One region of the Agrobacterium fabrum str. C58 genome, then DNA from elsewhere that is predicted to be linked to it. Evidence: predicted binding sites of a transcription regulator. Region 1 holds the regulator's gene; each other region holds the start of a gene.
The links. Region 1 encodes LexA, which represses DNA repair genes until DNA is damaged. Its sites were predicted from a motif close to TGTTCNNNNTGTGTTCNG; they were not measured.

Region 1 (2,203 bases):
TGGTAGGGCGGATGCGCGCAGCAACCGCCGGCACAGACAGGCCGTGGAGCGACCATCGCTTCTACGATTGGAAGAGCGGCCGTTTTGACCATGACGTGCCTGAAGCCGTGACCGGGTTACTGACGGCATCGCAATGAGTGCCGCCAGCATGGTTCGTCATGCCGTGGCGCGCAAATCCGACGTCAATTCGCCAATGCCGCCGATTTCCTCTTCATGCGCGGCATCGCGCCATGTCTCCTTCAGTCCTGCATCATACCATTCGCGCATGGCGGGCAGGGCAAGCAACCGGTCGCAATAGGCCTTCGCCGCCGGCGAAAGATCGGCGCCATAGGTCTGGAAACGGAACGCCACCGGGCAGAAGAAAGCGTCGACCGCCGTGAATTTCTGACCGGCTAGAAACGGTCCGCCGAATTTTGCGAGGCCTTCACTCCACAGCGCATCGATGCGCTTTATATCGGCCGCAAGCCCGGCATCACCGGCTTTGGGTTTTACGCGGATGCCGACCGACATGGGGTAGAGATTGCGAAGCGAGGAAAATCCCGCATGCATTTCACTCGCCGCCGAGCGTGACCAGGCCCGTGCCTGCTTGTCGCCTGCCCAGACGCCCTGATGTCTCTCGGCGAGATATTCGGCAATCGACAGCGTTTCCCAGACCGTCACCCCTTCGTCGACGAGGCAAGGCACCTTGCCGGTCGGCGAAAAGCTGGAGAAGGAAACACCTTCGCCAAAGGGAATGAGTTTTTCATCAAAGGCGATGCCAAGCGTGCGCATCAAAACCCAGGGCCGCAATGACCATGAGGAATAGTTCTTGTTGGCAATATAGAGATCGTACATGGCGTTTTCCCCGATAGAACGCACATTTCTACACCTGCTAAGGAGCCTTGGAATATCGCAAAGAATCCATGGCTCCCATAAGGCCAATTGATGGAGGGGCCGTCATACACGACGGAATTTCGCAGCAACGAGTGCGTTTGCCAATCTCACAAAGAAAAGGCGCATCAATTCAACGGAACGATGCGCCATTCATTTCGAAAGCCAAATCTACCCGTGAAAACCTATTCGGTTTCAGTAATACCGGCAGCAGCCTCCAGCTATCAATGGTAACGGCGTATCAACCCGACCAGCTTGCCCTGAATCTTCACCCGATCCGGTCCAAAAATGCGGGTCTCGTAGGCAGGATTGGCCGCTTCCAACGCGATGGACGCACCCTTGCGGCGGAAGCGCTTCAGCGTGGCTTCTTCATCATCCACCAGCGCCACGACGATATCGCCCGGATTGGCGGTATTACCGTTGCGGATGATGACGGTATCGCCATCAAAAATCCCGGCCTCGATCATCGAATCGCCTTTGACCTCAAGCGCGTAGTGCTCGCCCGAACCCAGCATGTCCACCGGCACGGCCAAATCATGGGTATTGTTCTGGATGGCGGAAATCGGCACACCGGCAGCGATACGACCCATGACGGGAATGGTGGCAGCTCCGGCGAAATCATTGGCAGGCGCCTTCACGGCAGGCGCCGGTTCCGGCTCCTTCGGTTTTCCAAGGCTGCCCTCGATGACGCTCGGCGAAAAGCCGCGTTGCGGCCTTGCGCCCGGCGTATAAGCCTCGGGCAGTTTGATAACCTCCAGCGCTCGCGCCCTGTTAGGTAGCCGGCGAATAAACCCGCGCTCTTCGAGCGCGGTGATCAGCCGGTGGATGCCGGATTTGGAAGCAAGATCGAGTGCGTCCTTCATTTCATCGAAGGAGGGCGGCACGCCGGACTCTTTCATTCTTTCATGAATGAAGAGAAGCAGTTCCTGCTGTTTGCGCGTGAGCATGAGGAAAACACCCTTGAGAATCGTCGTTGAAGTCGCGAAACAAATACAGAACGAACACTATATGTTCCATATGTGTTCCGCAATCCCCTAAAATTTCGTGAAGGATGCATATCGAATCCTGATTCAATCTTCGAAACATGAAGAGATCAGGCCGATGATATAAGTAGCGTTGGGAATAGACGCCGGTCGGGGATTCCGATCGATGAAATTGTCGCGGGAACAGTTTCCAGGTCAGATCACGACCTCGGAGCCGAAGCGGCCTGAACGCGCCGAAGCAACGCAGAGTGATGGCCCTCTCCGTTGCTTCTTTTATTCGCCTTGAAGCGACAGCCTCATGGCGCAAGGTCGATGACTGCGTTTGCCTGACCTGCTCTTCCGCCGGCTAT
Region 2 (2,203 bases), on a different replicon from region 1:
GCCTTCGGCCGGCGCCACCATCAGCGCCGAACCGCCGCCGGAAATCAGCGCGATGACCATATCGTCGGCAGTCAGTCCCTCAACGGCGGCGAGAATGCGTTTGGCCGCTTCCGCACTTTTGTCATCAGGTACGGGATGGGAGGCCTCGATGATCTCGATACGGGAGGTCGGAACCGCATGGCCATAACGCGTCACCACCACACCGGAGAGATCGACATGCGGCCATGCCTCTTCCAGCGCTGCGGCCATGGCGGCTGAGGCCTTGCCTGCACCGACGACCACGCAGCGACCCTTGGGTGGGGATGGGAGATGCTTTTGCAACACCTTCGCCGGATCAGCACTTGCGACTGCCGCCATGAATATCCGGTTGAGGGCATCTTTGGCGCGGGTGTCGTTCCATGCGGTCATCGGGTTCATGCTCCGATCCAGAGAAATCCGAGTGCAAACAAGGCTGGCAGTGCCTGAATGAACAGGATCTTCATATTGGCGGTAACGGCGCCGAAAATACCGGCCACCAGGACACACAGCAGGAAAAACACCTTGAAGCTCAGCCCTTCATCGCCCTGTGTGAGCCCATAGATCAGCCCGGCCGCCAGAAACCCGTTATAAAGCCCCTGATTGGCGGCGAGCACTTTCGTCTGCCGGGCAAAATCCGCCGAGAGACCGAAGGCCTTGCGGCCGGCCGGTTTTTCCCACAGCAGCATTTCCAGGATGACGATGTAGATATGGATGGCCGCAACCACGGCAATCAGAATGCTGGCGATCATCGGCGGTTCCTCCAAACCATGGTGTCCGGCGCCCGCGGTTTTCACAGGGCGAGCAGACATTTCCGTTTTAACGGCGGGACGAAGCGCTGCAAGGCCAGAATCCCCTCTTTCCGTGCAAACTGTTGAAGACCGGCAGCCTGTTGCTTGACTCTTTACTGAAATAGGAACAAAACAAGAACAGCAAGATTGAAAATCCGGAATTGAAACCTGTCATGCCATGCAAAAACGCGCGGACCAGTTGCTCGTTGTCGAAGAGCTGCGTGAAAGGCTGGAAAGGATCGGTAACGGCCCTGAGCGGCTGCACGAGACCTTGCCTTTCGGCGTGGATGCCATTGACCATCACCTGCCGGGAGGCGGGTTGAAGCTCGGTTGCCTGCATGAGCTGAGCGGCGGCGGCAATGGCGCTGCCGATGGCGCGGCAGCAGCGCTGTTTGCAGCCGGTGTGGCGGCAAGGCTTTCCGGCAAGGTTTTATGGTGTGTCACCCGTCGGGACCTGTTCATGCCGGGCCTGACGCAGGCCGGCCTGTCGCATAACCGGCTCATCATCGTTGAATGCCGCGATGAAAAAGGCGTGCTCGACTGTTTCGAGGAGGGACTGCGCTGCAACGGTTTCGGCGCGGTGATGGGTGAATTGTCAAAGTTGCCGATGACCGCCTCGCGGCGGCTGCAACTGGCAGCGGAAACCTCCGGTGTGACCGGCATTGCCATCCGCCGTTTCCGGCGTCCGGCCGATGCGGCGCTGTTCGGCGAACCGACGGCGGCCGTCACCCGCTGGCGTATCTCCGTGCGGCCCTCTTCGCCCCTGCCGGTGCCGGGGGTGGGCAGGCCACGCTGGTTTCTGGAACTCTTGCGATGTCGCGGCGGCGAAAGCGCCGAATTTGAAGTGGAAGCCTGTGATGCAAAGGGTCGTCTCGCTCTACCTGCCGACATGGCCGACGGATCGTTTCCGGCGTCTTTCGGGCAAGGACGCGCCGCCGGTTGAAACGCCGCTGGTCATGATCGGCCGCCAGGGCAGCCGCCGGCTGGTGCAGGCGCTCGACAAGGCGGCCAGGGCGGCGGGCATCCGGCCCGGCACGCCGGTCAGCAAGGCGCAGGCACTGGTGCCGGGCCTCCTCGTTGAAGATCTGGATGCGGCTGGTGATGCCCGCGCCCTGCAGCAGCTGGCCTTTCATTTCCTGCGCATCTATGCCCCGATCGTCGCCGCAGACCCGCCGGACGGGCTGGTGCTGGACACATCAGGCGCGGACCATCTTCACGGCAATGAGGCGCTGATGCTGAGCAGCATGCTCAACCGCCTGCACGCCGCCGGTTTTGCCGCCCGCGCCGCCATTGCCGATAGCTGGGGGGCGGCCCATGCGCTGGCGCGTTTTAGCCGCGAGGAGATCAGTATCGTGCCGCCGGGTGGCCAAAGAGCGGCGATCAGCGGCTTGCCGCTT
Region 3 (2,203 bases), 460 kb from region 1:
CCTGGGAGGTGGCGAAGGATGACTGCACGGTAATGGCCGCCGCCGCCGCCCCCTGTCTCAGGGCCTCCCTGATTGTTTTTCCCTCGGCAATGGCGGCGAGATAACCGGAGGCCATGGCATCGCCGGCGCCGGTGACATCCTTCACCTCGCGGATGAGGGGCGGGTGGAGGATGGCTTTTTCCGTCCCGTTGAAGGCCACGACTTCGCTTGCGCCGCGGGTGACGACGCCGCCGGAAAGCCCAGCCTTGCGCAGGATATTTGGCCAGTCACGGACATTTTCCGCCGTTTCGCCGGTGAGCGCGCGGGCTTCCGCCTCGTTCATGAAGAGGATGTCGATATCGCCGAGCGCCGCTTTCAGCTTCACCGCCTTGGCCGGCGAAATGGCGATGGCGGCGAGCGGCTTTTCGCAGGCGCGGGCAATGAGGCCAAGCGCCGTCAGCGTATCCTCGGGCAGATTGGCATCGCAGAGTAGAAAGTCGCTTGCGATAATCGCCTCGCGCACCGCGCGTACCTTCAGGCGGCGCGGGGTAAAGAGCTTGTAGAGGTCCATGTCGGCCAGTGCGATCACCAGATTGCCGTCACGCTCCAGAATGGCAGTGTAGCTCGGCGTGCGGCGGTCGAGGAAGGTAAACGGCGTGTCTTCCACCCCCGCCTGCCTTGCTGCTTCCGCCACCACTTCGCCGGTGACGTCGCCGCCGCGCGGGGCGATGATGCGGACTTCAAAACCGAGGCGGGAAAGATTGCGCGCGGCGTTGAAACCACCGCCGCCGGCCTCTTCCATCCACGAGCCCGGATTGCTGGCGCCGGGCGCCGTCTCGGTCTCGATCATGCCGCGCCTGTCGATATGCGCGCCGCCCAGAACGAGTATTTTCTTCACGCTTGCGTTTCCCTCTCTGGCGCATGGAAAAGTCGGACGATTCGGCCTAAACTGACGTCATCCTGACCTCGCATCCGGTTTGCGGCGATGGGCCGGGCACGGAAAAACGAAAGCAGAACAAACTACTTATCGTTATTTGTTTTCAATATGCTGGCTCAGCCTTGCGAAATGAGAACAAATAGAGTACATACCGTTTCCATACTGCTTCGTTGCCTGTGCGGCTTCAATAACCTAAAGGTGGTTCGGATGGCACAAAATTCTTTGCGTCTCGTAGAGGATAAATCGGTGGATAAAAGCAAGGCACTGGAAGCGGCGCTCTCCCAGATCGAACGGTCGTTCGGCAAGGGATCGATCATGAAGCTCGGTTCCAATGAAAATGTGGTTGAAGTGGAAACCGTTTCGACGGGCTCGCTCAGCCTGGATATCGCGCTCGGCATCGGCGGCTTGCCGAAGGGGCGTATCATTGAGATTTACGGCCCGGAAAGCTCCGGTAAAACGACGCTGGCGCTGCAGACGATCGCGGAAGCCCAGAAGAAGGGCGGCATCTGCGCCTTCGTGGACGCCGAACACGCGCTCGATCCGGTTTATGCCCGCAAGCTCGGTGTGGATTTGCAGAGCCTTCTGATCTCGCAGCCCGATACCGGCGAGCAGGCGCTTGAGATCACCGATACGCTGGTGCGTTCGGGCGCTGTGGACGTTCTTGTCATCGATTCGGTTGCGGCCTTGACGCCGCGGGCGGAAATCGAAGGTGAAATGGGCGATAGCCTGCCGGGTCTTCAGGCCCGTCTGATGAGCCAGGCGCTGCGCAAGCTGACCGCCTCGATCTCCAAGTCGAAGTGCATGGTGATCTTCATCAACCAGATTCGCATGAAGATCGGCGTCATGTTTGGTTCGCCGGAAACGACGACGGGCGGTAACGCTCTCAAGTTCTATGCGTCCGTCCGCCTCGACATCCGCCGTATCGGCGCCGTCAAGGAGCGCGAAGAGGTTGTCGGCAACCAGACGCGCGTCAAGGTCGTCAAGAACAAGATGGCGCCGCCCTTCAAACAGGTTGAATTCGACATCATGTATGGCGAAGGTGTTTCCAAGACCGGTGAGCTGGTCGATCTCGGCGTGAAGGCCGGTATCGTCGAGAAGTCCGGCGCATGGTTCTCCTATAACAGCCAGCGTCTGGGGCAGGGGCGTGAAAACGCCAAGACCTTTCTGCGCGACAATCCGGATACGGCCAATGAGATCGAACTGGCGTTGCGCCAGAATGCCGGTCTGATTGCCGACCGCTTCCTGCAGAATGGTGGCCCGGACGCCGGTGAAGGCGACGACGGCAGC
Region 4 (2,203 bases), on a different replicon from region 1:
CGGCCAGAATAGGCTGCGTCGAGCGATAGTTGCGATCCAGCGTGATGATATCGGCCGCCGGGTTGAAGCACGCCGGAAAATCGAGGATGTTGCGCACCGTCGCGGCCCGGAACGAATAGATCGACTGCGCATCGTCGCCCACCACGGTCAGGCCGCGGCCACCGGGTTTCATTGCCATCAGCACCGAGGCCTGCAGCCGGTTGGTATCCTGATATTCATCCACCATCACATGGTCGAAACGGTTGCCGATATCATCAGCCAGAATGGGATCGCTGACCATCTGCGCCCAGTAGAGCAGGAGATCGTCGTAATCGAGCACGTTCTGGATCTGCTTGGCCTCGACATAGGCTGCAAACAGTTCCTTCAGTTCGCTCTGCCAGTCGGCGACCCATGGATAGTGTTGGCGAAGAATGTCTTTTAACGGCGTCTGGGAATTCACGGCGCGCGAATAGATCGCAAGGCATGTCCCCTTCGTTGGAAAGCGGCTTTCTGTCTTGGAAAAACCGAGTTCGTGCCGGACAAGGTTCATCAGGTCGGCGCTGTCCTCGCGGTCGTGGATGGTGAAATCGATATTGAGCCCGATCTGTTCGGCATAGATGCGCAACAGGCGTGCGCCGATACCGTGAAACGTGCCTGACCAGGCCAGTGCATCGGTCATGATTGCCGAATTTGCCCCGATAACCTGCTTGCAGATCCGCTCGACACGCCGCGACATTTCGGAGGCAGCCCGCCGCGAAAACGTCATCAGCAGAATGCGGCGGGGATCGGCGCCATTCACGATCAGATGGGCGACGCGGTGGGCGAGCGTATTGGTCTTGCCGGAACCGGCGCCGGCAATGATCAGCAGCGGACCGGCCGTCTCTCCATCCGCCAGGCCGACACCGTGTTCCACCGCCTTGCGCTGCTGCTCGTTCAACTTGTCCAGATAGGCAACCGCCATCCTCGCATTCCCTAATATTCGCGCATCCACGAGGGTCGCTTCAGAAATTGCCACGGCGGTATCGGTCCACCGGTCGCGTCGTTGCTGCGATGATTAGCAAAGACTCACTTATGAAGCTAGAACAAATGCTGAACGCATGGCCTTTGCTGTTTTTGGCCGATTCCGACGTGATGCCACGGCGTTACGGCAGAAGTAACGCTCGGCGAATCTTTAGGGAAAATGGAGACCGGCTGAACTGATCCAGACGCGAGCGGCCCCTTCCGTTTTCACAGGAAGCTGCTTTCGAACAGCTCAGCGGAGTAGGGCGCATGGGTCACGCCGGCTTCAAGGTCTGCCTTGGTCAGTTCATCGACGAAACTTCCATTCTGCATCACGAGAACCCGGTCACACATATGGGCGATGACCGCGAGATCGTGGCTGACGAGAACGAAGGTCAGGTCCCGTTCCTCGCGCTGGTCGGCAAGCAGGTTCAGGATTTCCGCCTGGATAGAGACGTCCAGCGCCGATGTCGGCTCGTCGAGCAGCAGGATCGGCGGCTCGAGTATCAGGGCGCGGGCGATGGCCACGCGCTGGCGCTGGCCACCCGAAAGTTCATGCGGAAACCGTTCGGCAAAATGTGCGGGCAGGCCGACCTGCTGCAGGGCAGCGGGCACTTTCGACCAGCCGTCGCCGAGACCCATGGCGCGGATCGGTTCGGCCAAGGCCCGGCCGATGCGATGGCGCGGATGCAGAGAACCATAGGGATCCTGAAACACCATCTGTGCCAGTTTCAGTTCCTCGCGGCCGCGCAGCTTGCCGACCGGCTTGCCGTTGAAGCTGATCGATCCGGTCCAGCCGGCCTCCAGCCCCGCCAGTGACCGCAGCAAGGTCGATTTGCCGCAACCGCTCTCGCCGACGATGCCGAGCGTTTCGCCTTTATTGACCGTGAGGCTGACGCCGCGCACGACGTGGTTTTGGTTTTCTTTCGTGCCGTAGACGACATCAAGCTTGTCCACCGTGATCATCGCAGCACCTCCGCATCGATTGCCTGACGGTCCAGCACCTTGAGGCGCCGGACGGGATTGCGGGGATCGGGCATCGCCGCGATCAGGCCCCGTGTATAGGGATGCTGCGCATCTTCGAGCTTCGTCAGTGTCTCCACCACGCGCCCGCCATACATGACCAGAACGCGCTCGCAGAAGGCTGCGACCATGCGGATGTCGTGGCTGATGAGGATCAGGCCGGCATCGTTCTCGCGCACCATCTCATCCAGCAGCAGCAGGA

Region 2: ATU_RS14910 (ImuA family protein) is a predicted target of LexA. The motif match lies at 930-947, and genes of this name have one in related genera.
Region 3: recA (recombinase RecA) is a predicted target of LexA. The motif match lies at 1,048-1,065, and genes of this name have one in related genera.
Region 4: ATU_RS21655 (ATP-dependent helicase) is a predicted target of LexA. The motif match lies at 1,058-1,075, and genes of this name have one in related genera.

What each region holds. Positions count from the first base shown of each region.
Region 1 covers NC_003062.2:1,389,076-1,391,278, forward strand. The annotation lists gene ATU_RS06875 (ComEC/Rec2 family competence protein) at 1-137, shown strand, start outside; gene ATU_RS06880 (glutathione S-transferase family protein) at 157-834, opposite strand; gene lexA (transcriptional repressor LexA) at 1,095-1,817, opposite strand; gene ATU_RS06890 (amino acid ABC transporter ATP-binding protein) at 2,200-2,203, opposite strand, start outside.
Region 2 covers NC_003063.2:246,583-248,785, reverse strand. The annotation lists gene ATU_RS14920 (glycerate kinase type-2 family protein) at 1-408, opposite strand, end outside; gene ATU_RS14915 (DUF1304 domain-containing protein) at 414-767, opposite strand; gene ATU_RS14910 (ImuA family protein) at 985-1,749, shown strand; gene ATU_RS14905 (Y-family DNA polymerase) at 1,664-2,203, shown strand, end outside.
Region 3 covers NC_003062.2:1,853,938-1,856,140, reverse strand. The annotation lists gene ATU_RS09170 (carbohydrate kinase family protein) at 1-877, opposite strand, end outside; gene recA (recombinase RecA) at 1,124-2,203, shown strand, end outside.
Region 4 covers NC_003063.2:1,766,967-1,769,169, forward strand. The annotation lists gene ATU_RS21655 (ATP-dependent helicase) at 1-940, opposite strand, end outside; gene ATU_RS21660 (ABC transporter ATP-binding protein) at 1,207-1,944, opposite strand; gene ATU_RS21665 (ABC transporter ATP-binding protein) at 1,941-2,203, opposite strand, start outside.